Regions from separate parts of the Kineosporia sp. NBRC 101731 genome, predicted to be linked through region 4. Evidence: riboswitches for the same ligand, from Rfam matches in the RefSeq annotation. Region 4 holds a riboswitch; each other region holds the start of a gene.

Region 1 (7,741 bases), on a different contig from region 4:
GTCGTGCACCGACGCCTTCTGATCCGCAGAGAGCGACAGCGGCGCCCAGAACCGGGTGTTCTCCAGGGCCTGGGCCGGGTCCTCGTCGAAGCTCAGCTTGATCTCGATGGTCTTGTCGATGGCCTCGAAAGGCCGCTGCGACGCCTCCAGCCCCTCCTTCAGGGCCGGCAGCAAGGTCTCCTCGTAGAGACCCATGCCCTTGCCCGAGGTGCAGATGTACCCGTCGCCCGCGCGCCCGGCGTACTTGGTCACACCCGGCCCGCCGCCGGCGATGTAGATCGGCACCGGCTGCTCGGGCCGGTCGTACACGGTGGCGTCGTGCAGGCGGTAGTACTCGCCCTCGAACGTCACGCGTTCTTCCGACCACAACTGCTTGATCAGGCGCACCGCCTCGCGCAGGCGGGCGAAGCGCTCGCGGGTCTCCGGGAAGTTCACCCCTACGGCCGTCTCGTTCAGGGCCTCACCGGTACCGATGCCCAGGATCGCCCGGCCCGGGGCCAGACAGCCCAGGGTGGCGAACGCCTGGGCGATCACGGCCGGGTTGTAGCGCAGGGTGGGCGTGAGCACACTCGTGCCCAGCTGGACCCGCTGCGTCCGGGCCGCCACCCAGGGCAGCCACACCAGGGCCGAGGGAGCATGCCCGTCGACGTGCCGCCACGGCTGGAAGTGGTCGGAGATCCACACCGAGTCCAGGCCCTGGTCCTCGGCCTGCACGGCGAAGTCCGCCAGCTGACCGGGAGCGAACTGCTCTGCCGATGCCTTGTAACCGAGCTTCACGCGTGACCTCACTCTTTCTGTTCAAAGAATCTTCTTCGTCAACCTAGATCGCGCCCCGGGCGCCTTCAACCCGTCGGGCCTGATGCCGATGCCACATCTCGTACGGCAATTCAGTCTGGGGGAACCTGGGGGATCCTGAGGGATCCGCACGATCGGTGACGTGGCGCCGGCGCCGGCCGGTGCGTCCGGGCAACTCGAGCACAGGTCACCGCCCGGGCAGCTCAGGGCCACCCCGGGCCACCCAGACCACCGGGCCACCGGGCCACCGGGCCACCGGGCCTATCCAGCCCATCGAGGACGTCCCGCACCGCGTGTAGACCCTCAAGGTCGATACCGGCGGATCGATCGGTGCCATCAGCAAGGAGGCCGGGACGATCTCGCGCATCATCCAGTGCGGTGGCCACCGACGTTCGCCGACAGTCCTTCATTCGTGGTCATGCAATCCCGCAGCCCCGAGGGAGGCCGGGAGATGCCCCCACTTCGCCGGGGAAGGTTTGCATGATCACGAACGGGAAGGTGCCCAACCTTCGTGGTCACCGCACTGGTCCCGCACCACGATCGCCCTCGCGATCGAGCAGAGTGCCACCATCGCGGGATGAACCGCAGCGTCACCGAGGCCGGCACCGATGAGGTGTCGCGCAATATCCGCGCGGCGGCAATATCGGCGGGTTGACCGAGGCCATGGCCGATCAGGCCGCGGCCAATCAGCCCGCCAACAGTCAGCCCGCCAACAGTCAGCCCGCGATCAGGCCGACCCGGCCCGGATGTGCGCCCACCTCAGCGGATCAGGACCGGGTTTCCGGCGGTGATCCGTGAGGTGCGAACTCAGTCCTTGCGCCGCCACCAGGCGTCTTCGGGCTCCGTCACCGGCACCCGGGAACTACGCGTGCCCTTGGTCAGGCGCGGCTCGCCCGGGGCGAAGATCAGCTGCGAGATCTGCTGGTAGTGCAGGTCGGAGTCGGGAATGTAGTTGATGGTGCTCAGCGCCTGGTCCTGACCGGCGGACTCCATCACGAACTTGCCGTAGCCGAAGACCTGACCCGTCACCGTGCGGTCGTACCGCATGTCGGTGACCTTGCCCATCGGCATGATGTCGACCTTGCGGGTGACGATGCCGTGCACCAGCATCAGCCGCTTGTCGGTCGCCACGACCAGCTCGTACCACCACTCCCAGGCCACCAGGATCAGGCGGGAGAGCAGCAGCAGCCAGCCCACCGTCAGGATGGTCGACACCGGCTCACCGACCAGACCACCCACCACGGCCAGCAGCAGCAGACCGAGCATCGTCGTCAGGAACGGCTCGGCGAGCACCACCCAGTGCCGGCGCAGGAGGAAGACGATCTCCTCGCTCGGAACCAGATAGCGATCCAGTTCCTTGGGCACCCCCGGCCCGTACCTCTCAGAAAACCCAGCCATGTAGCGGACCATAAGTCGTTTTGACGGCTTACACACCCCTTGTTGCCATGCGGGTACATTCTGCTTCCCGCCCGGAGGGCAAGAAGGAGGGACGCGGGTGGGCACCGAACCCTGCGGCCCGCCTATAGTCGCCTGGTTGCTGGTTCGTCGTGCCCGCCAGGTACGCCGTCGTAAGAGGGAACCCGGTGCGATTCCGGGACTGCCCCGCAGCGGTGAGCGGGAACGACCGCCGTCATGAGCACTGGGCGCGAGAGCGTCCGGGAAGCGACGGCCAGTAGGTACGCCGGAAGGCGTGTGCCCGCGAGTCCGAAGACCTGCCAGTGACGCCGTGGGCCGTCGGCCCGCGGGTGACCGGTGGGCCTCGTGGGCGGGCTTCGGCGGACCTCCACCCCGATCAGGGGTGTCGCTCCGTGCTGCCTGGAGAGCCATCGGTCGTGACCGAGCTCGCGAGGAGAGAGCACGTGACCCGTACGAGATTCCCGGGCGGCCCCCTGCCCGCCACCGTCCTCGGCCATCCCCGGATCGGCCGCAACCGCGCGATGAAGAAGGCGATCGAGGCCTACTGGCGCGGTGAGCTGAGCGGCTACAACCTCGAGCGCACCGTGGTGGCGCAGCGCCGGGAGGTCTTCGAGACCCTGCAGGCCGCCGGCCTGACCGACGTCCCCTGCAACGACTTCTCGCTCTACGACCAGGTGCTCGACACCATCTGCCTGGTCGGGGCGGTGCCGGAGCGGCACCGGGCGGTGACCGACGGCCTGGAGCGCTACTTCGCGATGGCCCGGGGCACGGCCGGCGTGGCCCCGCTGGAGATGACGAAGTGGTTCGACACGAACTACCACTACCTGGTGCCGGAACTGCGCCCCGACACCACCTTCACGCTCGACCTGAGCAAGCCGCGCCGCGAGTACCAGCAGGCCCGCACGCTGGGCCTGGACGCCCGGCCGGTACTCGTGGGACCGGTGACCTTTCTGCGGCTGGCCAAGCCGGCACCCGGTGTGGACCCGGACTTCGACCCGATGTCGTTGCTCGAGGAGCTGCTGCCCGTCTACGAACAGGCCCTCACCGAGCTCGCGGCCGAGGGGGTCTCGTGGGTGCAACTGGACGAGCCGGTGCTGGCGCAGGACCAGCCGCCGACGGTGCTCGACGCCCTCGCCACCGCGATCGACCGGCTCGGCACCCTCGAGAACCGGCCGAAGCTGCTGCTGGCTACCTATTTCGGGGTGGTGCGAGAGGCGATGCCGCTGCTGCGGGACGCCCCGGTCGAGGGGATCGCACTGGATCTCACCGGCCCGGGGGCCGCGAACGTCGGGGAACTCGACGCCGTGGGTGGCCTGCCCGGCAAGCGCCTGGTGGCCGGGGTGGTGGACGGCCGCAACGTCTGGGCCGCCGACCTGCGTCGGCAGCTCGGGCTGCTGACCACGCTGTCCGGCCTGGCCGACGAGATCGTGGTCTCGTCGTCCTGCTCCCTCCTGCACGTCCCCCTCGACGTGAGCCTCGAGACCGATCTGGCGCCCGACGTCCGCAGCTGGTTCGCCTTCGCCCGCCAGAAGCTCGACGAAGTGGTGCTGCTGGCCCGCGGCATCACGGCCGGCCCGGCGACGATCGCGGACGAGCTGGACCGCAACCAGCAGGTTCTCGAGAACCGCCGGGCCTCGGCGATGACGAACGACCCCCGGGTGCGCGAGCGCGCCGCGCAGGTGTCGGCCGCCGACGCGCAACGGGCCCACCCTTACCCGGAACGGGCTGCCCGGCAGGCGGAACGGCTGAACCTGCCGGATCTGCCCACCACCACGATCGGCTCGTTCCCGCAGACCCGGGCGCTGCGCCGGGCCCGGGCCAACTGGCGTCGCGGCGAACTGTCCCGCCCGGACTACGAGCAGCGGATGCGCGCCGAGGTCGAGCACGTCATCCGCCTGCAGGAGACGCTGGGTCTGGACGTGCTGGTGCACGGTGAGCCCGAGCGCAACGACATGGTGCAGTACTTCGCCGAGCAGCTGGCGGGTTTCGTGTCCACCCGGCACGGGTGGGTGCAGTCGTACGGGACCCGCTACGTGCGTCCGCCGGTGATCGTGGGTGACGTCTCGCGCCCGGAACCGATGACGGTGGCCTGGACCTCGTACGCCCAGTCGCTCACCGACCGGCCGGTGAAGGGCATGCTGACCGGGCCGGTGACGATGTTGCGCTGGTCGTTCGTGCGCGACGACCTGCCCCCGGCGCAGACCGCCCGGCAGGTGGCCCTGGCCCTGCGCGACGAGGTCGCCGATCTGGAGGCCGCCGGCACCGCCGTGATCCAGGTGGACGAGCCGGCCCTGCGGGAAGGACTGCCCTTGCGGGCGTCCGAGCGGGACGACTACCTGCGCTGGGCCACGGAGGCGTTCCGGCTGGCGACGGGCGGGGTGCGCGACGACACCCAGGTGCACACCCACATGTGCTACGCCGAGTTCGGCGAGATCCTCGCGGCCGTGATGGATCTCGACACCGACGTGATCAGCGTGGAAGCCGCCCGGTCGCACATGTCGATCGCCGCGGACCTGTCCGGCGCCGGCTACCCCTCGGGGGTCGGGCCGGGGGTGTACGACATCCACTCGCCGCGGGTGCCCGGCCGTGAGGAGATCACCGGGTTGCTGCTCCGGGCGCTGGATCACGTGCCGGCCGGCCGCCTGTGGGTGAACCCGGACTGCGGCCTCAAGACCCGCGACGAGACGGAGGTGAAGGCATCGCTGGCCCATCTGGTGGCAGCGGCGAAGAGCCTGCGGTGAAACCGGTTCGGGTGAGAGCGGTCAGCTGAGAGCCGTCACCAGCAGCATGGTCCCGCCGGTCGCCGCGATGATCAGGGTGATCCATCGCACCACGGCCGGCGGGACCCGGTGCACGAACGGCAGGGACGCAGCTGTACCCACCCCCAGACCCACTGCCGACCAGGCCATCTCGCCCAGGTCGGCGGTACCGGGCAGGCCCAGGGCGATCAGGGTGAGCAGGTTGAGAGGCAGGGAGTAGGCCTGGAGGGTGGCGCTGGTCTGTGCGGGAGGCCAGCGCCGCGCCGCCGCGAACAGCGCCACCGGCGGCCCCGCCGCCCCCGCGAGCACGTTGAGTGACCCGCTGAGACCACCGGCGACGACCGGGCCGGAGCGGCCATCGAAGAAGGGCAGGCGCCGCCCCGCCGCGGTCACGGCGGTGGCGGCCAGGATCGCCAGGCCCGCCACGACATTGAGCGCCGGGCCGCTGAGCTGTCCCTTCACCGCGATCATCAGCGGGATCGCGAGCGCGGCCGGAATCAGCAGGAGAAGGGCGTCTTTCGGCCGGACCTGACCCGGCATCCGGAGCAACACGGCGAGGTTCAGCACCACCGACAGGATCAGCACGGTGCGCACCCCCGGATCATGACCGAGCGTCACGATCACCAACGGCGACACGACGAGGGCGAAGCCGACGCCGGAGAGCACCTGGCAGACCGAACCGGCCGCGACGACGAGCGCGACCACCAGCCCGGTGCCGGAGATGGACAGCATCGCAACAGCATTCCGCATCCGCTCCGAGGAAGGGGATCCGGGGTTGAGGTGGACCGGATTTCCCGATTCCGGCCACAGCGCGTTCACCGCCGGGCCATGCTTCGGACATGTCACGGAAGACTGGATTTCGACCACTGGGGATCGCCGGCCTCACCGCCGCGCTGGCGATCGGCACGGCCGCGGCGGCTCCCGCCGCCTTCGCCGCCCCCATCACCTGCGGCGAGGAAGACCGGGCGTTCTCCTGGGGAGACGTCGACGGCGACGGCTCCTCGGACGTCCTGATCGGCGTGCCGAACGTCGGCGAGGGTTCGGGAGCCGTTGACGTGCGCGGCACGAGCACGCCCTGGCAGCGCCTCACCTCGAGCGCCCTCGGCGGCGACCAGGACGACAACGACCAGGTGGGAACGGCCATCGCGGTCGGCGACCTGGACGATGACGGTTGTGCCGACCTGGTGGTCGGTGCTCCGGGAGAGGGTGGCGGCACGCCCCACCGCTACAGCGGCCAGGTCCACATCGTCTTCGGCAGCCCGAAGGGCATCGACACGTCGACGGCGTTCGTCATCCCGACCACGGCCGCGGGGTTCGACCGGTTCGGGGCCGCGCTCGCGCTGCAGCAGGCCCGGGGCAACGACCACGACCTGTACGTGGGAGCGCCCGAGGCCACGGTCGGCGGGAAGAAGAGTGCCGGTGAGGTCTACCGGTACACGATCACGCCCGGCGGCAGCGGCGGGCGGGTCACGGTGACCGCTCGCGAGGTGCGCAGCCAGAACTCGGCCGGGGTTCCCGGCGCGGCGGAGGCCGGGGACCGGTTCGGCTCGGTGCTCTCCTCGGTCGACAACGGGCTCGGGGCACTCGTCGGCGTTCCCGAGGAGAACGTCGGCACGGCGAAGGACTCCGGTTCGGTGTGGCACCTGCGGGTGAACGCCGCCGGGAACCCGATCTCGTCGTACAGCTGGTCGCAGAACTCACCCGGTGTCGCGGGAACCGCCACCGCCGGAGACCGTTTCGGCGCATCGGTATCGTCCCGGGGCAACGTGGCGGCGATCGGGGTGCCGGGCGAGGACGTGGCTGGGCGCAACAACGCCGGGGCGGTGCAGACCCTGGTGCAGAAGGCGGACGTGTTCACCCCGCAGCGGTTCGTCACCCAGAACACCGCCGGTGTGCCGGGTGGCGCCGAGGCCGGTGACCAGTTCGGCGCCGAGGTCGTGGCGGGCGCCGCCCTGATCTGCCAGGAGGAGACCGACCTGGCGATCGGTTCGCCCGGTGAGGACGTCGGCAGCCGGAAGGACGCCGGCTCGATCACCCTGGTCAACGAGACCCGGCTCGGCGCCTGCGCATCGAAGGTGGTGCGGCAGGGTTCCGGCCTGGCCGGGGCCGCCGAGACCGGTGACCAGGTCGGCTCGGTGCTGGGCATCACCCGGGGGATGGACGGCCTCGACGAGGACTACTCCGACCGGCTGCTGGTCGGAGTGCCCTACGAGGACATCGGGGCGGTGCCGGACGCCGGCCTCGTGCAGCCGTTGAAGGGCGGCATCCGGGTGAACGGCCAGCTGGTCGCCGCCCTCAAGTACCCGACGGGTTACCTGAACGGCAACTTCTACGGCTGGTCGCTGAGCACCTCGTCCGACTGATCCGGCCGAGGTACCCAGCGCCGCAGGGCGGGTTGCCGGTCAGGCCCCTTCGGACCAGGCCGGCAGCTCGCCCTTCTTCACGCGTTTCTCGAGACCGTCCAGCACCCGGCTGAGTTCGGCCCCGGAGAGCCGGTCGACGTAGAGCAGGCCGTTCAGGTGGTCGGTCTCGTGCTGCAGGCAACGTGCGAGTACCCCGTCGCCCCGCACCCGCAGCGGCTTGCCGTCGATGTCCTGCCCCTCGACCTCGGCCACCCCCGGGCGGGCCAGCGGCGCGTACTCGCTGGGCACCGACAGGCAACCCTCCTCGTCCTCGACCGGCGGGGTCAGGGACATGCCGGGCACGGGCACCAGCACCGGGTTGACGACGGCCCCGATCTGGAGGTCGTCGTTCCCGTCCGGGCAGTGGTA
Region 2 (7,741 bases), on a different contig from region 4:
CGTCCAGATCTGCGACTGGATCGCCGGGCCCTTGGCCGGGTCGAGGGCCGTGACCGAGGCGTACTCGTCGAGAAGCTGCTCCAGGCGGGCGATGTCGCCGTAGGAGTCGGCCCGGGCCATCGGCGGCACCAGGTGGTCGACCAGCGTGGCGTGGGCCCGGCGCTTGGCCTGCGTGCCCTCGCCCGGGTCGTTCACCAGGAACGGGTAGATCAGCGGCAGGTTGCCCAGTGCCGCGTCGGGCGCGCAGGACGCCGACAGCGCGAGCGTCTTGCCGGGCGTCCACTCCAGGGTGCCGTGCTTACCCAGGTGCACCACCGCATCCGCACCGAAACCGCCTTCGGAGGCAGGAAGGTTCAGCCAGTAGTAGGCGGCCAGGTAGTGGTGCGAGGGCGGCATCTCCGGGTCGTGGTAGATCGCGACCGGGTTGTCGCCGAAGCCCCGCGGCGGTTGCAGCAGCATCACCACGTTGCCCGCGATGATCGCGGCCAGCACGATGTCGCCGTCCGGGTCACCGCTCGACAGGGCCCCGCCCGGCGGGTCGACGAACATCTCGCCCGGTACCGCGCCCCAGTGCCCCTCGACCGACGCGCGCAGGTCGTCGGGCAGGGTCGCGAACCAGCGCCGGTACACCGCGGCCGGGATCCGGACCGGGTTGCGCGCCAGGTCGTCCTCGGTCAGCCAGTCCAGGTCCTGGCCGCCGGCCTCGATCAGCCCGTGCACCAGGGCGTCGCCGTCCATCGCCGCGAAACCCGGGAACGCACCTTCGCCCTCGGAAGGGCCGACGTCGTACCCCGCGTCCCTCATCGACGCCAGCAGGGCCAGTGCCGAGGCCGGGGTGTCGAGCCCCACCGCGTTACCGATGCGCGCGTGCTTGGTCGGATAGGCGGTGAGCATCAGGGCCACCCGCTTGACCGCCGGCGGAACGGCCCGCAGACGGGCGTGGGCCACTGCGATACCGGCTGCCCGCGCTGATCTTTCTGGGTCGGCGACGTACTGCGTGAGCCCGTCCGCGTCGACCTCCTTGAACGAGAACGGCACCGTGATCAGCCGGCCGTCGAACTCCGGGATCGCCACCTGGTTGGCGGCGTCCAGTGGGATCAGCCCCTCGGAGCTCTCCACCCACCGCTGACGCGAGGTCAGCGTGCTGATGGCCTGCAGGATCGGCACATCCAGCGCGGCCAGGGCGCCGATGTCCCAGGTGGAGTCGTCACCCCCGGCCGAGGCGTTGGCGGGCCGGTTGCCTCCGGCCGCGAGCACGGTCACCAGCAGGGCGTCGGCGGTGCCCAGCGTGGCCAGCAGGTCGTCGTCCGCCCCGCGCAGGGTGGCGCAGAAGATCGGCAGCGCCCGCCCGCCCGCGTCCTCGACGGCCGTGCAGAGCGCCTCGACGAACGCGGTGTTCCCGGCCACGTGGTGGGCGCGGTAATAGAGCACCGCGACGGTGGGACGGTCGCCTGTCACGGGGGGTCGCTCCAGGATTCCCCACAGCGGGGTGCCGGCCGGCGGCTCGAAACCGAATCCGGTCAGGAGCACGGTGTCGGTCAGGAACGCGTGCAGTTCGGCGAGGTTGCCCGGACCGCCCTCGACCAGGTACCCGTGGGCCTGGGTGGCCACCCCGACGGGAACGGTGGAGCGGCTCATCAGATCGGCGTCGGGCAGCGCCTCGCCGGAGAGCACGACCACCGGCACCCCCTTGGACAGCAGGGCGGCCAGGCCCTCCTCCCAGGCCCGGGTGCCGCCGAGCAGGCGCACCACGGTGACGGCCACACCGTCGAGCAGGCCGTCCAGGTCGTCCACGGACACCCGGTTCGGGTTGGCCAGCCGGTACGGAACGTTGCTGGCGCGAGCGCTGAGCAGGTCGGTGTCGGAGGTGGAGATGAGCAGAACGGGCTGCCGTTCGATGGGCACGTCGGTCACGAACGTCCTCTTCCTCGCCGTCCGCGCGGCGGGTTGCTGCGGCGTGGCACAGTCTCCTGGCTCGGCGTCCTCGTGAGGTCTCAGGCCTTCCAGCCCTGACGGGCCGTGACCATCGATCCAGAAACGTCACTCAGCGCTCACAGTGGCGCGACCGCGCCGGAATCTCACCGGCTTCCTGTCCACCACGCCGCTCGATTGTTCGGGGGTATCTGACGGTGCCACTGTGCCAGCCCGGCGCACGGCACCCAACCCCTGGCCTACCCTTGGGCGGTGTTCGTCGTCCATGCCTGGTGGTCTCCCGGCCCCGGTGATCCCGCAGACGACGGCTCTCTCCTTCTCTGGGCGGAAGATCCGCAGGTCCGCGCGGTGCCCGCCGAGCGCACCGGGCGCCGTCCCAAGGTGCGCGAGCATCCCTTCGACATTGCCGCCGACGAGCTCACGAAGACCCTCACCGACGTCTGCGGCCTGATCGCCGAGGGCTGGCAGGAGGGCACCGCCGACCTCGTGCTGCCCTCTTTCCAGCACGCCCCGGCCGGTTCGCCCGAGCTGCTCGACCTGCGCTCGGGCTGGGCGCCCGGCGCCTCCGGTCACGTCGAGGGCGAGTCGGCCCGGCTGTTTCCCGAGGTCCGGTGGCGGGTGGTCACCGTCTCGGTGCCCGCCGCCCAGGCGCCCGCGGTGCTCGACGGCCTGAAAGGGTCAATGGGGGACGCGGTGGCGCTCGGTTCCGACGTCCGTCACCTTCTCGCTCTGCTCGCCTTCTCCGAAGATCTGATCAGCAGGGGACGCGTGCTGCCGGTCGCGCTGGAGGCTCCCGACGGTCACGGGGTGGCCCGGTGGCGCCCGGTTCTCACCGGTGACGACGGGGAGTGGTTCCGGCACGCGGTCGCGACCCTGCCGCCCTCGTTCGGTGCGGCGCTGGCCTCCGGGGCGACCGGGGCGACCGGGGCGACCGGGTTCACGCCGGGCCGGTGTGCGGCCGCGGCGGTGGACGCCTTCGTCGACGTCGGGGTGCGGGCCCGGCTGCGTCCGGCCCGGGCGTCCGGCGGGCTCGGGCTGGCCGGCTGGCGGCAGGCCCTGCACGGCCCCTACCCGGCGTTCCCCGCGAACCGGCGCCAGATCGGCCAGCTGGTCACGGGTCTGGAGCAGTGGCAGGCCGAGGCGGTCTCCGGCGGTCTGGTCCGGGCCGGTTTCCGGCTGGTCGAGCCCACCGACGACGACATCACCAGCGTGCTGCGCCCGGGCGACGAGGAGCTGCGACCGGCCGACGAGGCGGCGATGTGGCGGCTCGAGTTCGGTCTGCAGGACGCCGATCAGCCCGGCCTGTTCATCCCGGCCCAGCAGATCTGGGACGCCGAGCTGACCCTGACCCGGCTGCGCCGCAACGCCCCCCGCCCGCAGGAGACGCTGCTCGCCGAACTGGGCCGGGCGCTGCGGCTCTTCCCGCCCCTGCGCGACGCCCTGCTGCAGGCCCGCCCGGCGCAGCTGCTGATGGAGACCGCCACCGCGCACCAGTTCCTGACCGAGTCCGCGGGTCTGCTGATCGGTGCGGGGTTCGGTGTGCAGCTGCCCGGCTGGTGGTCGAAACCGCAGCGCCTCGGCGCCCGGCTGCGCGCGGGCACCCCGCCCCAGCCCGGAAGGATCGAGGGCTCACCGGTCTTCCGGCAGAATGACATCGTCGAGTACGACTGGCGGCTGTCGATCGGCGACCAGCAGCTGACCGACGACGAGGTGGCCCTGCTGATCGAGTCGCAGGCCCCGCTGGTGCGGCTGCGCGGTGAGTGGATGCAGGTCGATCCCGAGAAACTGCGCAAGGCCCGGGCCTTCCTGCGCAAGCGGCGCAAGACCGGTCCGGAGACGATGTCGATCGCCGACGTGCTCTCGGTGATCGGCGCCGGCTCGGAAGGCCCGGCCGGGCTCGAGGTGACCGGGGTGGACGCGTCGGGCTGGCTGGCCGACTTCCTCGCCTCCGCGGAAGATCGCCAGTTGCAGCCCTTCACGGTTCCCGAGGGATTCGTGGGCGATTTGCGCCCGTACCAGGAGCGCGGCGTGGCCTGGCTGTCATTCCTGGAGAACCTGGGCCTGGGAGCGGTTCTCGCCGACGACATGGGCCTGGGCAAGACCGTGCAGCTGCTCGCGCTGATGGCCGCAGACGCGCCGCTCGAGGATACGGGGGACACCGGGGCAGACCTGATCCCCGGCCCGACCCTGCTGGTCTGCCCGATGTCGCTGGTCGGGAACTGGCAGCGGGAGGCCGCGAAGTTCACGCCGGGGCTGCGGGTTCACGTGCAGCACGGCGCGGACCGTCCGCAGGGCGAGGAGTTCCACGACGCGGTGAGCGGTTGCGACCTGGTCGTCACCACCTACTCGCTGCTCGCCCGCGACGCGGTGACCCTGCGCAAGTACGCCTGGCGGCGCATCGTGCTCGACGAGGCCCAGGCGGTGAAGAACGCCGCGACCCTGGCGGCCACGGCTGCCCGTTCGCTCACGGCCGGGCGGCGGATCGCGGTCACGGGTACGCCGGTGGAGAACCGGCTGGCCGACCTGTGGAGCCTGATGGAGTTCGCCAATCCCCGGGTGCTCGGCGACCCGGCCGATTTCAAGAAGCGCTACGCCCTGCCGATCGAGCGGGTCGGGTCGGACGAGGCCCGGGAGAAGCTGCGGGCGGTGACCCAGCCGTTCATCCTGCGCCGGGTGAAGACCGACCGCACCATCATCAGTGACCTGCCGGAGAAACTGGAGATGGAGGTGGTCTGCACCCTGACGTCGGAGCAGGCCGCGCTCTACCAGAACGTGGTCACCGACATGCTGGCCCGCATCGAGAACAGCGAGGGCATGGAACGGCGCGGTCTGGTGCTGGCCACCATGACCAAGCTCAAGCAGGTCTGCAACCACCCGGCCCAGTTCCAGCGCGACGGCAGCCGGGTCGCGGGCCGTTCGGGCAAGCTGGCCCGCCTCGAGGAGACGCTGGACGAGGTGCTCGCCTCGGGTGAGAAGGCGCTGATCTTCACCCAGTACGCCGAGTTCGGCGAGATGCTACGCACCCACCTGACCGCGAGATTCGGCCGCGAGGTGCTCTTCCTGCACGGCGGGGTGCGAAAGACCCAGCGCGACGAGATGGTCGCGCGGTTCCAGGAAGAGCGTCCGGACACCCCGCCGATCTTCATCCTCTCCCTGAAAGCCGGCGGCACCGGACTGACCCTCACCGCCGCCAACCACGTCATCCATGTGGACCGCTGGTGGAACCCCGCCGTCGAGGACCAGGCCACCGACCGGGCCTTCCGGATCGGGCAGTCCCGCACCGTGCAGGTGCGCAAGTTCGTCTGCGCGGGCACCCTCGAGGAACGCATCGCCACCATGATCCGCGACAAGCGAGGGCTGGCGGCCTCGGTCGTCGGCACCGGCGAGAACTGGCTGACCGAGCTGTCCACCGCCCAGCTGCGCGAACTGCTGACCCTGGATCCCGAGGCGGTGGGCTGATGGCCGGCTTCGAGCAGTACGGCAAGCCCCGCCAGGTGGAGAACGGCCTGACCGCCCGCAGCGCCCGGGGCGACATCGGCGAGCAGTGGTGGTCGCGCCGGTTCATCGGGGTGCTCGAATCCTTCGCCCTGGGCACCCGCCTGACCCGGGGCCGCGCGTACGCCCGTAAGGGGCAGGTGGTCTCGCTGGAGGTCGGGCCCGGGGTGGTCACGGCGCAGGTGCAGGGTTCGCGGGTCACGCCCTACCGGGTGCGCATCGGCCTGAAGAAGTTCACCCGGCTGGTCTGGGCCAAGGTCGAGGTGGTGCTGGCCGAGCAGGCGCTGTTCAGCGCGCAGCTGCTGGCGGGGGAGTTCCCGCGCGAGCTGGAGCCGGTGTTCGCCCAGGCCGGCGCGCCGCTGTTCCCGGGGCGGCTGGCCGACCTGGACCTGGCCTGCACCTGCCCTGACGGGGCCGTGCCGTGTAAGCACATCGCCGCCGTGTTCTACCTCCTGGCCGAGCGTTTCGACGACGACCCGTTCCTGGTGCTGCTCTGGCGCGGACGGGACCGGGAGGTTCTGCTCGACCAGTTGCGTGAGCTGCGGGGTGACGAGGAGCTGCCCGAACCGGTCGGTGAGGTCACCGACGAGCCGCGCGCCACCGCGTCCCCCGTTCTGGGAGCCGCCCTGGCGTTGACCGAAAGCGATCTCGCTCCGGTGGTTACCGGTCGCAAGCGGGCCAAACCCGGCCCTCCGGGCGGTGATGCGGTGATCTTCTGGACCGCGGGTCAGTTGTTGCCGATGCCCAGTCATCCGGAGCTGCCGGTCGATCTACTGTTGCGTCAGTTGCCGGTCCCGGGCTCCGCACTCGGTGGCGCCCCCCTGGTGGACGACCTGGCCGGTCTCTACCAGGCGATGACCGACCGGGATTGACCGTTTTTGCCCGCGATACAACGAATTCCGACGGTGAATACTCTCCCGGCACGGGCGTGCGAGGCGGGATTCCGCGGGTCCGGCGAGGCAGTCTTGGGCAGTGACCTCCGAGCAGAAGCCCAGACGCCAGAAGTCGGCGCGCCGACGAGCCGATGGTCCCGGGTCGCGGCGGGCAGATCCGAAGGCGGCTTCTCAGCCCGATGTGAAGGCTGATGCGAACGCTGATGTGAACACTGATGTGAAGGGTGCGCCGGAGGAGGTGCAGGAGCGCGCCGGGGTTGCCGAGGAGAAGAGGATGGCAACGGCGGCGGCGGAACCGGACGGGTCGGGATCGACGGATATTCCCGCTCCGCGGTCTGCCACCCAGGCGGTGAGGGCAGCCGGAGAGGACGATCAGGAGAGCCGGGAACGGAAGCGGCAGGCCGAGGAGCGTGAGGTGGCCGAGGCGATGGCCGCCTACTGGTCGCACGGCACGCCCAGCGACGACGAGGTGCCCTCCGACGATGACCAGCGCGGTGGACGCCGGTCGGGGTGGGGCGACGGGGGCGTGTCCTGGGGGCTGCCCGCCGAGCCGACGGCCGAGCACGACCGGCTGGCCGAGTCGCCGGGGCCGGGCAGCCCGTGGCGTCAGTGGGGGCCGTACCTGTCCGGCCGGCAGTGGGGCACCGTGCGGGAGGACTACACCGCCGACGGCGACGCCTGGTCGGCGTTCCCGTTCGAGCACGCGCACGCCCGGGCCTACCGCTGGGGTGAGGACGGGCTGGGCGGGATCAGCGACCGTTTCGGCTTCCTCAACTTCTCGGTGGGCCTGTGGAACCGCAAAGACCCGATTCTCAAAGAACGTCTGTTCGGTCTGACGAACGGCCAGGGCAACCACGGTGAGGACGCCAAGGAGTACTGGTGGGCGGTCGACGGTACGCCCACGCACAGCTGGATGCAGTGGCTCTACCGCTACCCGCAGGCCGAGTACCCCTACCAGCAGCTGAAGGACGAGAACGCGCGGCGGGGGCGGGACGAGCGGGAGTACGAACTCGGCGACACCGGGGTGCTCGACGGGAACCGGTTCTTCGACGTCATGGTGACCTACGCCAAGGCCTCGCCCGAGGACATCTGCATCAACATCCGCGCGACCAATCACGGCCCGGCGGCGGCACCGCTCGACCTGGTGCCGCAGATCTGGCTGCGCAACACCTGGACCTGGGGCCGGGATCCGCGCCGCGGCCACATGCACCAGCTGATGCCGCCCACTCTCGCCGTCGGCGGGATGGAGGCGCTGGAGGTGAAGCACGGTTCGCTCGGCACCTACTACCTGGCCGCCGAGGGCTCACCGGTCTTGCTGTTCTGCGACAACGAGACCAACGCGGTGTCGCTGTTCGGGGCGGGGCGCAACATCAGCCCGTACCCGAAGGACGGCATCAACCAGCGCATCGTGCACGGTGACC
Region 3 (7,741 bases), on a different contig from region 4:
TGATCAGACGGCGGGCCATCACCGGGACGTCCCAGGAGAGCAACCCACCCATGATCACACCACCGGCGTAACCGCCCACCGCGGTGGAGGCCAGACCGGAGAACAGCAGGGCGACGGCGAAGAACAGGGCCGCCAGCGGGCCCAGGGTGTGGCCGAGCGCCGCGTGCACGCCCTCGATGGAGGTCATGTCGCCGGCTCCGGAGAGCGCGGTCGCCCCGAGCAGCAGCAGCGCCAGGTTCACCGCGCCGGCCGCCAGGAGCGCCACGCCGACATCGGTGCGGGTGGCGGTCAGCAGGGTGGGAAGCCTCTCGGGAGAGACCTTTCCGTGCCGGTCGGCGGCCAGGGCGGAGTGTGCGTAGATCGCGTGGGGCATCACCGTGGCGCCGAGCATGCCCACCGCGAGCAGCAGACTGTCGGTGCCCTCGAGCCGGGGCACCAGGCCCGAGAAGATCCCGGGGGCCGACGGCGGGGCGAACACCAGGCCTGCGGTGAAACCGATGAACACCACGCACAGCATGGCCACCACGATGCGGTGGAAGCTGCGCGAGGAGCCGAGGATCAGCAGGGACACGGCCGTGGTGATCAGCGCTCCGGGCAGCAGTGGCACGCCGAACAGCAACGACAGGGCCAGCGCGCCACCGACGATCTCGGCGAGGTCGGTGGCCATGGCCACCACTTCGGCCTGGACCCAGTAGGCGATACGCCAGGGCCCCGAAAGGCGGTCCCGCAGGACGGCCGGCAGCGACCGGCCGGTGACGATCCCGAGCTTGGCCGAGAGGAACTGCAGCAGAGCGGCGATCAGGTTGGCCCCGACGACCACCCAGACGAGGAGATATCCGTACGTGGCCCCGGCCGCCGTGTTGGTCGCCACGTTGCCGGGGTCGACGTAGGCGGCAGACGCCACGAGGGCCGGGCCGAGGAGTGCGGCAACACTCCTCAGACCCGGCCTCGTCACGGTGGGCGCGCTCAGAAGTCCCAGTCCTCGTCCTCGGTGTTGACCGCCTTGCCGATCACGTACGACGAGCCGGAACCCGAGAAGAAGTCGTGGTTCTCGTCCGCGTTGGGCGAGAGGGCCGACAGGATCGCCGGGTTCACATCGGTCTCGTCCTTCGGGAACAGCGCCTCGTAACCGAGGTTCATCAGGGCCTTGTTCGCGTTGTACCGCAGGAACTTCTTGACGTCCTCGGTCAGGCCGAGGGGGTCGTAGAGGTCCTGCGTGTACTCGACCTCGTTCTCGTACAGCTCGAACAGCAGCGAGAACGTGTAGTCCTTCAGCTCCTGGCGCTCGGCGTCGCCGACGAGCTCCAGGCCCTTCTGGAACTTGTACCCGATGTAGTACCCGTGCACGGCCTCGTCCCGGATGATCAGGCGGATCAGGTCGGCCGTGTTCGTCAGCTTCGCCCGGCTCGACCAGAACATCGGCGCGTAGAAGCCGGAGTAGAACAGGAACGACTCGAGCATGGTCGAGGCGACCTTGCGCTTCAGCGGGTCGTCACCGTTGTAGTAGCCCAGCACGATCTCGGCCTTGCGCTGGAGGCTCGGGTTCTCCTCCGACCAGCGGAACGCCTCGTCGATCTCCGGGGTGGAGATCAGCGTGGAGAAGATCGACGAGTACGACCGCGCGTGCACCGACTCCATGAACGCGATGTTCGTGTAGACGGCTTCCTCGTGCGGCGTCAGCGAGTCCGGGATCAGGCTGACCGCGCCGACCGTGCCCTGGATCGTGTCCAGCAGCGTCAGACCGGTGAACACCCTGGTCGTCATCTGCTTCTCGACGTCCGTCAGGGTGGCCCACGACTGGATGTCGTTGCTCAGCGGGACCTTTTCCGGCAGCCAGAAGTTGCCGGTGAGCCGGTCCCAGACCTCGAGGTCCTTCTCGTCCTGCAGCTTGTTCCAGTTGATCGCCTGGACACGGTTGATCAGCTTCACCATGATGAAATCCCCTCAAAAGTCACAGCATGCACGAGACGCAGCCCTCGACCTCGGTGCCTTCGAGCGCCAGCTGACGCAGGCGGATGTAGTACAGCGTCTTGATGCCCTTGCGCCAGGCGTAGATCTGCGCCCGGTTGATGTCCCGCGTGGTGGCCGTGTCCTTGAAGAACAGGGTCAGCGACAGGCCCTGGTCGACGTGCTGGGTGGCCTCGGCGTAGGTGTCGACGATCTTCTCGAAGCCGATCTCGTACGCGTCCTGGTAGTAATCCAGGTTGTCGTTCGTCATGAACGGCGCCGGGTAGTACACGCGGCCGAGCTTGCCCTCCTTGCGGATCTCGATCTTCGAGACGATCGGGTGGATCGAGGAGGTGGAGTTGTTGATGTACGAGATCGAGCCGGTCGGCGGCACGGCCTGGAGGTTCTGGTTGTAGAGGCCGAACTCGCGCACCGAGTCGGACAGGGCCTGCCAGTCCTGCTGCGTGGGGATGGCGACACCGGCGTCCTCGAACAACTGCTTCACCCGGGCCGTGCGCGGCAGCCAGGTCTTCTCGACGTACTTCGTGAAGTACGAACCGTCCGCGTACTTCGAGTCCTCGAAGCCGATGAAACGCGTTCCGCGCTCCTTGGAGAGCAGGTTCGACGCCCGGATGGCGTGGTAGGCCACCGTGTAGAAGTAGATGTTCGTGAAATCCAGGCCCTCGTCCGAGCCGTAGAAGATGCGCTCACGGGCCAGGTAGCCGTGCAGGTTCATCTGGCCCAGGCCGATGGCGTGACCGCCGGCGTTGGCGCGCTTGATCGAGGGCACCGACTCGATGGACGTCTGGTCGGAGACCGCGGTCAGCGCCCGGATCGCCGTCTCGACGGTGCGGCCGAAGTCGGGGGAGTCCATCGCCGTGGCGATGTTCATCGAGCCCAGGTTGCACGAGATGTCGCGGCCGATGTGGTCGTACGACAGGTCGGTGTTGAACGTCGACGGGGTCGAGACCTGCAGGATCTCGGAGCACAGGTTGGAGTGGGTGATGCGGCCCTTGATCGGGTTGGCCGCGTTCGCGGTGTCCTCGAAAAGGATATACGGGTAACCCGACTCGAACTGCAGCTCGGCCAGCGTCTGGAAGAAGTCACGCGCGTTGATCTTCTTCTTGCGGATGGCGCCGTTGTCGACCATCTCGCGGTACTTCTCGCTCACGCTGATGTCCGCGAACGGCACCCCGTAGACGCGCTCCACGTCGTAGGGCGAGAACAGGTACATGTCCTCGTTCTTCTTCGCCAGCTCGAACGTGATGTCCGGGATCACGACGCCCAGCGAGAGCGTCTTGATCCGGATCTTCTCGTCCGCGTTCTCCCGCTTGGTGTCGAGGAACTGCATGATGTCGGGGTGGTGGGCGTGCAGGTACACCGCACCCGCGCCCTGACGCGCCCCGAGCTGGTTGGCGTAGGAGAAGGAGTCTTCGAGCAGCTTCATCACGGGAATGACACCGGACGACTGGTTCTCGATGTGCTTGATCGGTGCGCCGTACTCACGCACGTTCGACAGCAGCAGGGCCACGCCGCCGCCGCGCTTGCTCAGCTGCAGCGAGGAGTTGATGCCCCGGGCGATCGACTCCATGTTGTCCTCGATGCGCAGGAGGAAACACGAGACGGGCTCGCCACGCTGGGCCTTACCCAGGTTGAGGAAGGTCGGGGTGGCCGGCTGGAAGCGGCCGGTGATGATCTCGTCCACCAGCTGGAGGGCGAAGTTCTCGTCGCCGGAGGCCAGCGTGAGCGCCACCATCGAGACCCGGTCCTCGAAACGCTCCAGGTAGCGCTTGCCGTCAAACGTCTTCAGCGTGTACGAGGTGTAGTACTTGAACGCCCCGAGGAAGGTCGGGAACCGGAACTTCTTCGAATAAGCGTGCTTGTACAGCCGTTTGATGAACGCCCGGTCGTACTGGTCGAGCACCGCGCCTTCGTAGTACTTGTTCTCGACCAGGTAGTCGAGCTTCTCGTCCAGGTCGTGGAAGAAGACCGTGTTCTGGTTGACGTGCTGCAGGAAATACTGCCGCGCCGCCTCCCGGTCCTTCTCGAACTGAATCTCGCCCTGCGGACCGTAGAGATTCAGCATCGCGTTCAGGGAGTGGTAGTCCATACCCACGTCCAGAACGTCCGTCATACCGACTGTCGCTGCCAAAATCGTTCCAATCCATCTCGGACGCGTAAGACGTCCTCTGCTGTTCCCATGAGTTCGAAGGCGTACAGGTAGGGCACCTGGCACTTCGCCGCGATGATGTCACCCGCGATGCAGTAGGCCTCACCGAAATTCGTGTTGCCGGCGGCAATCACACCGCGGATGAGGGAACGGTTCCCCTCGTCGTTGAGGAACCGGACCACCTGGCGGGGAACGGCCCCGCCCTCGTTGCCCCCACCGTACGTCGGAACCACCAGAACGTACGGATCGCGCACGTGCAGGAAGGGGTCGGTGGGACGGAGGGGGATCCGTGCCGAGGCGACGTCCAGCTTCTGCACGAAGCGGTGCGTGTTGTCGGAGGCGCTGGAGAAGTAGACCAGCGAGGTCATCCGATCAGACAGTCTGCGCCACCAGCGCCTTGATCCGGTCGGGACGGTAGCCCGACCAGTGGTCGTCACCGGCGATCACCACGGGAGCCTGCATGTACCCCAGCGACATGACGTGGTCGCGGGCCGCGGGGTCCTCGGTGATGTCCACGACCTGGTACTCCAGGTCGGTCTTCGCCAGCGCCCTGTACGTCGCGTCGCATTGAACGCAGGAAGGCTTGCTGTAAACGGTGATAGTCATCTCGCACATCCCGATCTTCGAGAACTTCGTGCGCGGTGGAGAGCCCCGGGTGAACACAGACCTGCCCCAACGGGCAGCCTGAAGTCATCCGGTTCCGTCCCTCGCGGCACCTCGGACGCACGCGCCACGTAGGGCGCGCGCATTGCTGGCAGGTCTTCGGACTCGCAGGCATGCGCTGTGAGCGCACCTACTGACCGTCGCTTCCCAGGCGCGCAAGCGCGTGCCCAGTGCTGTCTGACGGTGGTCGTTCCCACTCACCGCTGCGGGGCAGTCCCGGATTCTCACCGGCTTCCCTCTGATGACGCCCTCCCTGGCTGGAAGGGCGAACCAACAACAGGCAGCACCATATGCCGTAGGTGGGGGTGCCCGCGACAACTAGATCTAGTACGCGTGTCGATGCGTTGTCCGGACAGGGGGAAATCTGGACCCCACGTGATCAAGCGGCATCAGGGCGCTACCGATGCATCTGCAGTCCCACTGAAGGGACTGATCAGGTGGGTCCGTCGTCGGGGGAGTGCAAACGTGGGCAAACGTCGTCGGGCCCGAGCGGTGCTCTGCTCAGCCCTGCTGGTCGCGGCCTGTTCGACCTCCAGCGACTACGTCTGGGCCCGAGCGGCACCCGAGCCGCTGATTCCCCGGACGCCCGTGACGACCGTGACACCGGTCCCGACGGCGTCGGCCGGAAAAGTGACGAAGAAGATGCCCGGCAGTGGACGCGTGCGGCTGGCCTTCGCCGGCGACGTCCACTTCCAGGGGTCGTCGGCGAAGGCGCTGGGCGGCGACATCGGCAGTGCCGGCCGGATCCTGCGCCGGGCCGACCTGGCTGTGGTGAACCTGGAGACCGCGATCACCACCCGCGGCCGCGCCGAGCCCAAGCAGTACACCTTCCGGGCCCCGGCCTCCGGTCTGAGGGCGCTGCGCCGGAGCGGGGTCGATGTGGTCACCGTGGCCAACAACCACGGCATGGACTACGGCCGTATCGGGCTCGACGACACCCTCAAGGCCGGGAAGCGTTCCGGGGTGCCGATGATCGGCGCCGGCCGGAACATCGACGAGGCCTTCACCCCGTACCGCCGCACGATCCACGGTGTCCGGCTGGCAGTCTTCGGGGCCACGGACGTGCTCGACAGCTTCGCCGTGAACTCCTGGAAGGCGACCGGCGAGACCTCGGGGCTCGCCTCGTCCAAAGACCCGGAACGGCTCCTGAAGGCCGTGCGTGAGGCCGCGCGCACCGACGTGGTGGTGGTCGTGCTGCACTGGGGTGTGGAGCGGCAGTCGTGCCCGACGGCGAGGCAGCGCGAGCTGGCCGATCTCCTGACGGACGCGGGTGCCAGTGTTGTGGTCGGTAGTCACGCGCACGTGCTGGAACCCGCTGTGCATCGAGGCCGTACCGCGGTGCATTACGGCCTGGGGAATTTCGTGTTCTACGCCAACGGTGGTCCGGGTGCCCGGACCGGTGTTTACGGCGTGGTGGTCGATCGCCGGGGCGTGGTCGGGACCTCCTGGCATCCGGCGAGAATTCATGGTGGACGTCCACAACTGCTGAGCGGTCGGGTCGCCGATACGGCGAGACGGGAACAGAAGGATCTGACCGTGCGCTGCGGGGTCGATTGACGATGGAGCTTGCTGGATGAACGGGGAGATTTTGCCTGATCGCGAAGGATTCTTTGTTCGTGATCAGGCAAAACCTCCCCCGGTTCAGCTACCCCTGAAGTCCGGCTTGCTCTTGGACAAGAAGGCCGTGACCGCCTCGGTATGGTCGGCGGTCAGGGCCAGACGGGCCTGAGCCTCGGCCTCACGGCGCAGCACCGTCGACAGTGAGGCCGTGCTCAGGAGGCGCTTGGTCTCGGCGAAGGCCCGGGTGGGGCCGGCCGCCAGCCTCGCGGCCAGGGCCTGGGCCCTTTCCTGGACCTCTGGTGCCGGCACCACCTGCCCGGCGATGCCCCACCTCACCGCCTGAGCCGGGGTGAACGGTTCTCCCAGCAGGAGTAGTTCTTTCGCCCTGGCCTCGCCCACCGAACGCGGCAGGGTGAGGGAGAGGCCGGTGTCGCAGGTGAATCCGATGGCGGTGAAGGCCGTGGCCAGGTGGGCGTCGTCGGCGAACACCCGCAGGTCGCAGGCCAGGGCCAGGGCCAGCCCGGCTCCCACGCAGGTGCCCTCCACCGCCGCGATCACCGGCTTGGGCATGGTGACCAGGGCCGTCACGATCGGGGCGTAATCGGCCTCCACCGTGTCGGTGGCGTGCGCCGGGTCGGCCTGCAGCAGGGCGGCGTGCTCGGCCAGGTCCTGGCCGCTGCAGAAGGATCCGCCGGCACCGGTCAGCACCACGGCACGCATGCTGTCGTCGGCCGACACTGCTTCCAGGGCCGTGCGCAGCGACTTCTTCGCCCCCGCGTCGAGGGCGTTGCGGCGTTTCGGCCGGTCGATCGTGAGAACCGCCACCGCACCGTCGTGTTCGACGATCATCGGGCCTCCTTCGCCACCAGCGTCAGCACGTCGTAGGTGGCCACCGGTTCGCCGTGCTGGTTGGTGACCAGCGCGTCCCACCGCACCTCGCCGTAGCCGGCGCTGTGGCGGGGCGTGAGCTGCTTCACCGTGAGCTGTACGGAGATCGCGTCGCCGGCCTTCACCGGAGTGAGGAACCGCAGGCCGTCGACGCCGAAGTTGGCCAGCACCGGGCCCGGGGCCGGGTCGACGAACAGGCCGGCGGCCAGCGACACCACGAGGTAGCCGTGGGCCACGATGCCGCGCAAGAGCGGGTTCCTCGTGGCGGCGGCCGCGTCGGTGTGAGCGTAGAACGTGTCGCCGGTGAACTCGGCGAAGTGCTCGATGTCGGCGAGGGTGACGGTGCGAGCCGCCGTGGAGATGCTGTGCCCGATCTCCAGTTCGGCCAGCGAGTAGCGGAACGGATGCTGTTGCGGGGTGATCCGCGTCGAGCCCGGGGCCCAGCGGCCGGTGATCGCCGTGAGCAGGTCGGGCGAGGCCTGGATCGCCGTGCGCTGGAGGTGACCCAGCACA
Region 4 (7,741 bases):
TCACATACAGGTCCACGGAACCGCCCAGCCCGGCCCCCTCGCCGTCGTAGGTGAACTCGGCCCGCACCTGGTGCCGGCCCGTCGGCAGCGGGCTCTGCGTGCGAATGGTGAAGCGCTGCAGAGCGAAATAGTTGTAGTGGTAGGTGGGGCAGCCGTCGACCAGGTAGAGGCTCCACCCGCCGAACGCACCGCCCTGCGCGATCACCACACCGTTCGCGCCCTCGGCCACCTCGATGTCCGCGGTGATGGAGTGCGAGCGGTTCTTCACGTTCGGGGTGGTCTCCTCGGTGAGACGCCGCATGCCCCCGTGGTAACTGATCGATCGCCGCTCGCCGAGCAGGTCGATCCGGCCCGCGAGCGTGGGGTTCTCCCGCTCGGTGACCCGGTCGTCGAGCGGGAAAACCTGGTGCTTGGCCGCTTCCACCAGGAACAGGTCCTGCAGCTGACGCAGCCGCCCGGGCTGCGCGGCGGCCAGGTCGTTGGACTGCGTCCAGTCGGTGGTGAGGTCGTACAGTTCCCACACGTCGTTCTCGAAACGCCGGTCCGGGTCGGGGATCATCTGCCACGGGATGCCGTGACGGGTCACCGCCATCCAGCCCTCGTGATAGATGCCGCGGTTGCCGCACATCTCGAAGTACTGCGTGGTGCGGCGGTCCGGAGCCTGCGGGTCGTCGAACGTGTACCGCATGCTCGTGCCCTCGATCGGCTGCTGCTGCACACCGTTCACCGAGACCGGCGCGGGCACGCCCACGCAGTCGAGAATGGTCGGCAGCACGTCGATCACGTGATGGAACTGGGGACGGATGCCACCGGCCAGATCGCGGCCCTCGATACCTTGAGGCCAGTGGATGACCAGACCGTCGCGGGTGCCCCCGAAGTGTGAGGCGACCTGCTTCGTCCACTGGTAGGGGGTGTTGAGCGCCACGGCCCACCCGGCCGGGCCGATCGCGTAACTGTCGGCCGTGCCGAGCAGATCGATCTCGTTGATCATCTGATCGGGGTCGTCGGCGATGCCGTGCCCGAGGCGGTGCTCGTTGAGCGTGCCGTCGACACCGCCCTCGCCGGAAGCGCCGTTGTCGCCGAGCAGGTACACGAAAATGGTGTTGTCCAGCTCACCGAGCTCTTCCAGGGTGTCGACGAGGCGCCCGACCTGGGTGTCGCAGTGCTCGGTGAACCCGGCGAAGGTCTCCATGAACCGCGCGGAGATCTGCTTCTGGTTGTCCGACAGTTCGTCCCAGTGCGGCAGGCCGTCGGCCCAGGGGGCCAAGGCGGCGTCTTCCGGGATCACCCCGAGTTCCTTCTGCCGGGCCAGGATCTCCTCCCGGGCGACGTCCCAGCCGGCGTCGAACCGGCCGGCGTACTTCTCCCGCCACTGCGGGGCCACGTGCAGGGGCGCGTGGGAGGCGCCCATGGCCAGGTAGGTGAAGAAGGGACGCCCGGGGGTGAGGGAACGCTGGGTGCGGATCCAGTCGATGCTCTGGTCGACCAGGTCTTCGGACAGGTGGTAGCCGTCTTCCGGCCGCCGGGCCGGCTCGAAGGGCGTGGTGCCGCGGTACAGCTGCGGGTACCAGTGGTTCATCTCGGCGCCCATGAACCCGTAGAAGCTGTCGAAGCCCTCACCGGTGGGCCAGCGGTCGAACGGGCCGACCGGGCTGATCTCACGCGGCGGGGTCTGGTGCCACTTGCCGAAGGCCGCCGTGCTGTAGCCGTTGCCGTGCAGGATCTGCGCGAGCGTGGCGGCGCTGGCGGGGCGGAAACCGCTGTAGCCGGGCGCGGCCGTGGCCATCTCGGTGGTGCCGCCCATGCCCACGGAATGGCAGTTACGGCCGGTCATCAGCGACTGACGGGTCGGTGAGCACAGGGCGTTGACGTGAAACCGGTTGTATCGCAGGCCTTGCGTGGCCAGACGCTCGGCCGTGGGCATGGTGCAGGGGCCACCGAAGGCGCTCGAGGAACCGAAACCCAGGTCATCGAGCACCACGATGACCACGTTGGGCGCCGCGGGCGGCGGCGTGGTCGCACCGATCGCCTCGAACGACGCGTGCTGATCGTGGATCCCGACCGCCGTCACCACGGTCTGCTTGCGTTCGGGCTCGGGCAGCACGTGCCGCCCGGCTTCAAAAACCGCCACGGACAGCTCCAGTTCGTCCACCAGTCACACCGGTCATCATCACGAGTCAGGTTGACATGATCGCGGGCCGCCGGACAACGCGCGCTGCCGGTCCAAGCGATACGGGTTAGTGATGGGTGTCAGAGATGGGCGCTATGAGTACATATTTCGCAGGCCTGCGATCAACCCAGCGCGGCCAGTAGTGACGGCTCGTCCCGCACCGGTGTCTCCTGCCCCAGCACGCCCAGGGCTCTCAATCGCGCGGCCACCGACAAGACCCAGGGCCGGCGTAACCGGCCCTGGATGAGCAACGTGTCGTCGTCCAGAAGTTTCTCCGGTGGCCCTTGCCGCACCAGGCCACCCACCAGCACGGCGACCTGATCGGCCCAGGCGAGCGCCAGGTCCACGTCGTGGGTGGCCATGACCAGCGTGGTGCCCCGGTCGTGCAGGCGGGCGAGCGCGGCCGTCGCCTCCTGGCCCGCGGCCGGGTCCAGCCCGGCGGTCGGCTCGTCGAGCACCAGCACGTCGGGGCGCATCGCGACGGCTCCCGCGATGGCCACGCGCTTGCGTTCGCCGAACGAGAGCTGGTGCGTGGGCCGGGCGGCCAGGTGGGTCGCGGCCAGCAGGGTCAGGGCCTCGTCACAGCGGGCGCGTACCTCGTCGTCGGTCAGCCCCTGGTTGACCGGGCCGAAGGAGACGTCCTCGCGGACGGAGGCGGAGAACAGCTGGTCGTCGGGGTCCTGGGTGATCAGCTGCACCTGGTGCCGGTGCTCGCGCAGTCCGGTGCGGGTGTGGCGCAGTTCGCGCCCGCCGACGGTGATCCGGCCGGCGGTGGGACGCAGGGCTCCCGAAAGGCAGCGTAACAACGTGCTCTTGCCCGATCCGTTGGCGCCCAGTACGGCCAGGCGGGTGCCCGGCGGGACCTGCAGATCGGCGCCGGTCAGCACGGGAGGGCCTCCGGAATAGCGGAATTCGAGGCCCTCGACCTCGATCTGCCCGTTCACCGGGCACCCGGCAGAAGAGAGACGGCCGCCAGGGCGGTCAGCCCGGCCAGGGTGGTGGCCACGAAGGGCCGCGACGACGGCTGCTGGTCGGCGAGTGTGCGCATGACCCCCTCGAAACCCCTCCCGGCCAGTCCGTTCTCCAGGCGGCGGGCGCGGTCGAAGGCCCGGGTGAGGGTGGCGGCGGCCAGCATCGAGGCCGAGCGCAGAGTGGCCCGGCGGCTGGTGTAGCCCAGCCGGGCCGTCTGCGCGGCCCGTACGGCGCCGGCCGACTCCAGCAGCACGAACAGCAGACGGTAGACCAGCCCGGCGATGTCCACGATCGCTTCGGGCACTCCCCGGCGCCGGGCCCAGGCCAGCAGGTCGGTCATCGGGGTGGTCGCGGCCAGCAGCATCACGGCCGATGTGCCCGAGACCGCGTGGGCCAGGGTCTGGACGGCCGCGTCCAGGCTCTCGCCGGTCACGGTCGGGCCGAAACCGTCGGTGCGCCAGGTCACCGCGATGGTCACGGTGCCCAGCAGGATGAACGCGGCCGGGCCCCGGGCCGCCCGCACCAGCAGGCGGCCGGGTACACGGCCCGGGCCGAGCACGAGACCCAGCGCGGTCACGGTCACGAGCACCGAGGCCGGCCAGGTCGGCAGCACCAGGGCACTGATCACCAGGCCGAGGCTGAGCAGCACCTTGTCGCCCGGTGAGTACCGCCGCCAGGGACTGGCCCAGGCGGCGACGTCGATCGCCGGAGCGCTCAAGGGGCACTGGTCTTCCGGGTGCGGCGGCCGGACAGCCGGCCCAGCACGAAGCCGAGCGCCCCGGCCCCGGCCGCGGCCTGCAGGGCGAACAGGCCCGATTCGATCTCACCCGACGAGGGCTGGAAGAGCGGGCTGAACCAGACGTGGTAGCCGGGGTTGATCTCCTCCACCTTGGTGGCGGCCGAGGAGTCACTGCCGGCGTAGGACTCGCCCTCGGGCTGGCCGTCGGTGTTCAGCCGCAGGGTGAGCGGGATGGCGAAGATGGCGATGACGAGCAGCAGGAGGCCCAGGTCGACGGCCAGGCGGCGTGGGGTACGGGTGGTCATGGTGGTCACGCTCCTGAGCGGTCGGGGCGATTTTCGGTGCTTGAGGACGTCGTGGTCGCCCGGGCGGTCGGCCCGCCGTCGTCGGTGGGTCCCGGGAGAGCGGCCTTCAGGCCCAGCAGGCCCAGTTCCTCGGGGGCGATGCGGGCCAGGATGCGGAACACCAGCACGCCGAGCAGACCCTCGGCGATCGCCAGCGGGATCTGGGTGAGGGCGAAGATGCCGAGGAACTCGCCGATCGAGCCCAGTACACCGCCGGAGGGGTCCGGGTGCGCCAGACCCAGCTGCACCGACGTCACCACGTAGGTGGAGAGATCGGACAGTGACAGGGCTGCGAACACACCGACCGGGAAGGGCAGGCCCACCGCCAGACAGGCGCGATAGGCGGCGTACCCCACCCAGGGTCCGACGATCGCCATCGAGAACACGTTGGCGCCGAGCGTGGTGATCCCGCCGTGGGCCAGGAGCAGGGCCTGGAACAACAGCACGACGGCGCCGAGTACGGCCATCACCGGCGGCCGGAAGAGCACCGCGCCCAGGCCGGTGCCGGTGGGGTGGCTGGAACTGCCCGTGACCGAGGGCAGCTTGATCGCCGACAGGACGAAGGTGAAGGCCCCGGCCGCGCCCAGCAGGAGCCGGGACTCGGGACGTTCGCGCACCTCGCGCACCACACAGCGGGCGCCGTGCACCACGAAGGGGGCTGCCGCGACGGTCCAGGCGGCGGCGTGCAGGGGCGGCAGATAGCCCTCAGCGATGTGCACGGAGCACCCCGCCGGACAGCGTGTTCGTCATCAGATCTCCTCGGGTCCGCGCCCTGGATCGATGCGACGGCCGAAGTCTCCTGGCTTCCCGGATCAAGGCTCGCCCCGGCCTTCCGGCCTGGTTCAACAGGCCGTGGCACGGCGAGGGGTCTGCTCCCCGGTGACAGTGGCGGGACCGCGCCGGATTCTCACCGGCTTCCTTCACTGCCGTCGCGGTTCGTGTTTAGTTGACTGGCGCATCTAACCACGCGGCGTCCGATATGAGTACCGCGCTCCTTTCCCGTGCGACGGCCACGAACGTTCGTCCGTCTGCTTCCGGCCGCGCAGACGTTCCTTGCTCCCGGAGCGGCTCACGGCTCCGGGAGCAAGGAACGCCGTGTGTACACCTGGTACACCCGGTACCGGGTGTACCAGGTGTACACACGGCAGAGGCTTCGCCGGTGGGGTCGGGGCCGGTGGAGCAGAGCTGCTGCCCCGCCTCATCCAGCGCAACGGCGTTGGACCGGGTGCCGCCACTGGTCCGGCCCCTCGGCGCTGGCCCGGGTCCGGCGCTGGCCCAGGGGCCGTCGCTGCGCCGGGGCCCAACGCGGGCCCGGTCCTCGACGTTGGCCCGGTCCTCGACGTTGGCCCGGTCCTCGACGTTGGCCCGGTCCTCGACGTTGGCCCGGGCCTCGCTCCTGGATCAGGCCTCGACGAGTTGCTTCGCCTCGGTCTCGCGCCCGATCCGCGTCGTGCGGGTGATGCGGGCGCCGGTGAGGGTCGGGCGCGCCACGAGCAGCAGCACGAAGGCCACGGCGCACAGCAGCGCACCGATCAGGTAGGCCTGCCGGTAGCCGAAACCGGCTGCCGCACCGAGGATCGGGCCGGCCAGCATGGCCCCGACCGGCCCGGCGCTGATGAACAGCGTGGAGGCGTGGCCCGGGCGGCTGGGCAGCATGTCCTGCACGTAGCTGATGCCCAGGCCCTGGAGCAGAGCGATCGCGGCCGCGTTGAGAACCTGGGCCGCGGCGAGCTGCCAGGTGTCGGAGGAGACCGCGACGATCGCGGTGTAGACCAGGGCCAGCGCCGGCCCGGCCAGCATCAGCCGGCGCAGCGGGTACCGGGCCGCGAGCATCCCGAAGCCCAGCATCAGCGGGATCTCCAGCCCGGCGCACAGGCCCATGATCAGGCCCGCGTCACCCAGCCCGGCGTTCAGCTCGCTCTTCAGGAACAGCGGAAGAGCCTGCAGCGAGAGGTTTCCGGTGCACTGCAGGAGCACGAGCGCGACCATGGTGAGCACGAGCACCCGGCTGCTCTCGTCCCGGCCGGGTTCCGACTCCAGGGTCTGCGCCGCGACGGTGGCCACCGGGACAGGCGTCGAGGGGAACATCCGCCACGTCACCACTGCGGCGATCGTGAACATCGTGGCGGCGAAACCGTAGACGGCGGTGAAGTCACCGGCGGTGAGCAGCATCGTCGCCAGGAACGGCCCGCCCACCCACGACAGGGACAGCACCGTGCGCAGGGTGGTCATGGTCATGACGGCGTTGGGCGAACCGGCCAGGCTGCCCCGCGCGTGGGCGAACACCTGGGGCACGAGGGCACTCGCGACGGCCGACGCGGTCACGGTCAGGCCCAGGAGCAGCCAGTAGTCCCGTAGCCAGGCCGTCAGCAGGGAGCCGGCGGCGCCGGTCAGGGCGGCCGCGATGATCAGTCCGCGCCGCGAGGGCAGACGGTCCGACCAGCGGGCGAGCCCCAGCGACACCACCACGGACGACAGGGGTGCGGCGACGAGGAACGCGGTGATCTGCAGACCACTGGCGTGTACCGCGTCGGTGAGGAAGAGGGTGAGGAAGGGAGTGGCCATCGCGCTGGCCAGGCCGACACAGAGAAAAACCAGCGCCAGGGGGAAGTGCTGGCGCACAGGGTGAAACACAAAGACCTCAAGACAGGCAGAACGAACGGTCGGACACGAGGCGCTGCCGCCCTGCAGGGCCCCGCTGTTTCTAACGGCACCAGTGTCCCAGGTGTTACACCCCGGGTCGCTCCACTTGCCGATCCGCCGGGGCAGGTCACCGTAGAGACGCTTCATCAGTGCCCATGACCTGCCCATGACCTGCCTATGACCTGCCCGTGACCTGCAAGGAGAGACCGTGGCCAATACTTCCGCCCGAATTCTGTACAAGCCCTTCGGTCTGGCGGGCAGCGTCGGCGCCGGCCTGATCGCGGGCGTGCTGTTCAAGCAGGTGTGGAAGCACGTGTCCGACGCCGACGACACCCCCGAGGCCAACGACCGGCGCTTCGGGTGGGGGCAGGTGCTGCTCGCCGCCACGGTCCAGGGCGCGATCTTCGCCGCGGTGAAGGCGGCCGTCGACCGGGGCGGAGCCGTGGCGTTCGAGCGCTGGACGGGGGAGTGGCCCGGCGAGGAGTGACGAAAACCGGGTGCGCGCCAGCCCTCGGGCGGCGCACACTCGGGCGCATGACGGCTCAGCTGGTCGCTTTGTGCTTCGACACCGAAGACCCGGTACGCCTGACCGGTTTCTGGGCGGGGTTCCTGGGCTGGGACGTGCGGGACGGCACCACCGCCCACGCCCCGGCCGTGCTGGATCCCGGCTTCGTGCTGCGGTTCCTGCCCACTGACGAGCCGAAGACCGCGCCCAACTACCTGCACTTCGATCTGACCAGCAGTTCGCTGGAGGATCAGCGGCAGATTGTCGAGAGGGCCCTGGCCCTGGGCGCGCGGCACCACGACGTCGGTCAGCGTCCCGAGGAGGGGCACGTGGTGCTCGCCGACCCGGGTGGCAACGAGTTCTGCGTG

Evidence for each region. A riboswitch is a leader RNA that binds a small molecule or an ion and turns the genes downstream of it on or off. The one in region 4 is predicted to bind cobalamin.
Region 1: linked by a shared signal. The riboswitch ahead of metE (5-methyltetrahydropteroyltriglutamate--homocysteine S-methyltransferase) and the one ahead of QSK05_RS29810 (energy-coupling factor ABC transporter permease) in region 4 are both predicted to bind cobalamin.
Region 2: linked by a shared signal. The riboswitch ahead of cobN (cobaltochelatase subunit CobN) and the one ahead of QSK05_RS29810 (energy-coupling factor ABC transporter permease) in region 4 are both predicted to bind cobalamin.
Region 3: linked by a shared signal. The riboswitch ahead of nrdH (glutaredoxin-like protein NrdH) and the one ahead of QSK05_RS29810 (energy-coupling factor ABC transporter permease) in region 4 are both predicted to bind cobalamin.

The regions. Positions count from the first base shown of each region.
Region 1 is NZ_BSTC01000006.1:143,990-151,730, reverse strand. Features, by position in the region: gene fgd (glucose-6-phosphate dehydrogenase (coenzyme-F420)) at 1-789, opposite strand, end outside; gene QSK05_RS18540 (hypothetical protein) at 983-1,162, opposite strand; gene QSK05_RS18535 (hypothetical protein) at 1,307-1,450, shown strand; gene QSK05_RS18530 (PH domain-containing protein) at 1,603-2,193, opposite strand; cobalamin riboswitch at 2,317-2,529, shown strand; gene metE (5-methyltetrahydropteroyltriglutamate--homocysteine S-methyltransferase) at 2,655-4,952, shown strand; gene QSK05_RS18520 (TSUP family transporter) at 4,974-5,702, opposite strand; gene QSK05_RS18515 (FG-GAP and VCBS repeat-containing protein) at 5,810-7,333, shown strand; gene def (peptide deformylase) at 7,373-7,741, opposite strand, start outside.
Region 2 is NZ_BSTC01000002.1:140,160-147,900, reverse strand. Features, by position in the region: gene cobN (cobaltochelatase subunit CobN) at 1-1,914, opposite strand, end outside; cobalamin riboswitch at 1,943-2,116, opposite strand; gene QSK05_RS07860 (DEAD/DEAH box helicase) at 2,185-5,391, shown strand; gene QSK05_RS07855 (SWIM zinc finger family protein) at 5,322-6,299, shown strand; gene QSK05_RS07850 (MGH1-like glycoside hydrolase domain-containing protein) at 6,526-7,741, shown strand, end outside.
Region 3 is NZ_BSTC01000018.1:86,009-93,749, forward strand. Features, by position in the region: gene QSK05_RS32405 (Nramp family divalent metal transporter) at 1-955, opposite strand, end outside; gene nrdF (class 1b ribonucleoside-diphosphate reductase subunit beta) at 967-1,932, opposite strand; gene nrdE (class 1b ribonucleoside-diphosphate reductase subunit alpha) at 1,952-4,081, opposite strand; gene nrdI (class Ib ribonucleoside-diphosphate reductase assembly flavoprotein NrdI) at 4,078-4,485, opposite strand; gene nrdH (glutaredoxin-like protein NrdH) at 4,490-4,723, opposite strand; cobalamin riboswitch at 4,854-5,070, opposite strand; gene QSK05_RS32430 (CapA family protein) at 5,246-6,337, shown strand; gene QSK05_RS32435 (enoyl-CoA hydratase/isomerase family protein) at 6,422-7,189, opposite strand; gene paaZ (phenylacetic acid degradation bifunctional protein PaaZ) at 7,186-7,741, opposite strand, start outside.
Region 4 is NZ_BSTC01000014.1:177,484-185,224, reverse strand. Features, by position in the region: gene QSK05_RS29830 (arylsulfatase) at 1-2,152, opposite strand, end outside; gene QSK05_RS29825 (energy-coupling factor ABC transporter ATP-binding protein) at 2,293-3,114, opposite strand; gene cbiQ (cobalt ECF transporter T component CbiQ) at 3,111-3,860, opposite strand; gene QSK05_RS29815 (energy-coupling factor ABC transporter substrate-binding protein) at 3,857-4,186, opposite strand; gene QSK05_RS29810 (energy-coupling factor ABC transporter permease) at 4,192-4,944, opposite strand; cobalamin riboswitch at 5,018-5,146, opposite strand; gene QSK05_RS29805 (sugar efflux transporter) at 5,627-6,847, opposite strand; gene QSK05_RS29800 (DUF4235 domain-containing protein) at 7,077-7,355, shown strand; gene QSK05_RS29795 (VOC family protein) at 7,403-7,741, shown strand, end outside.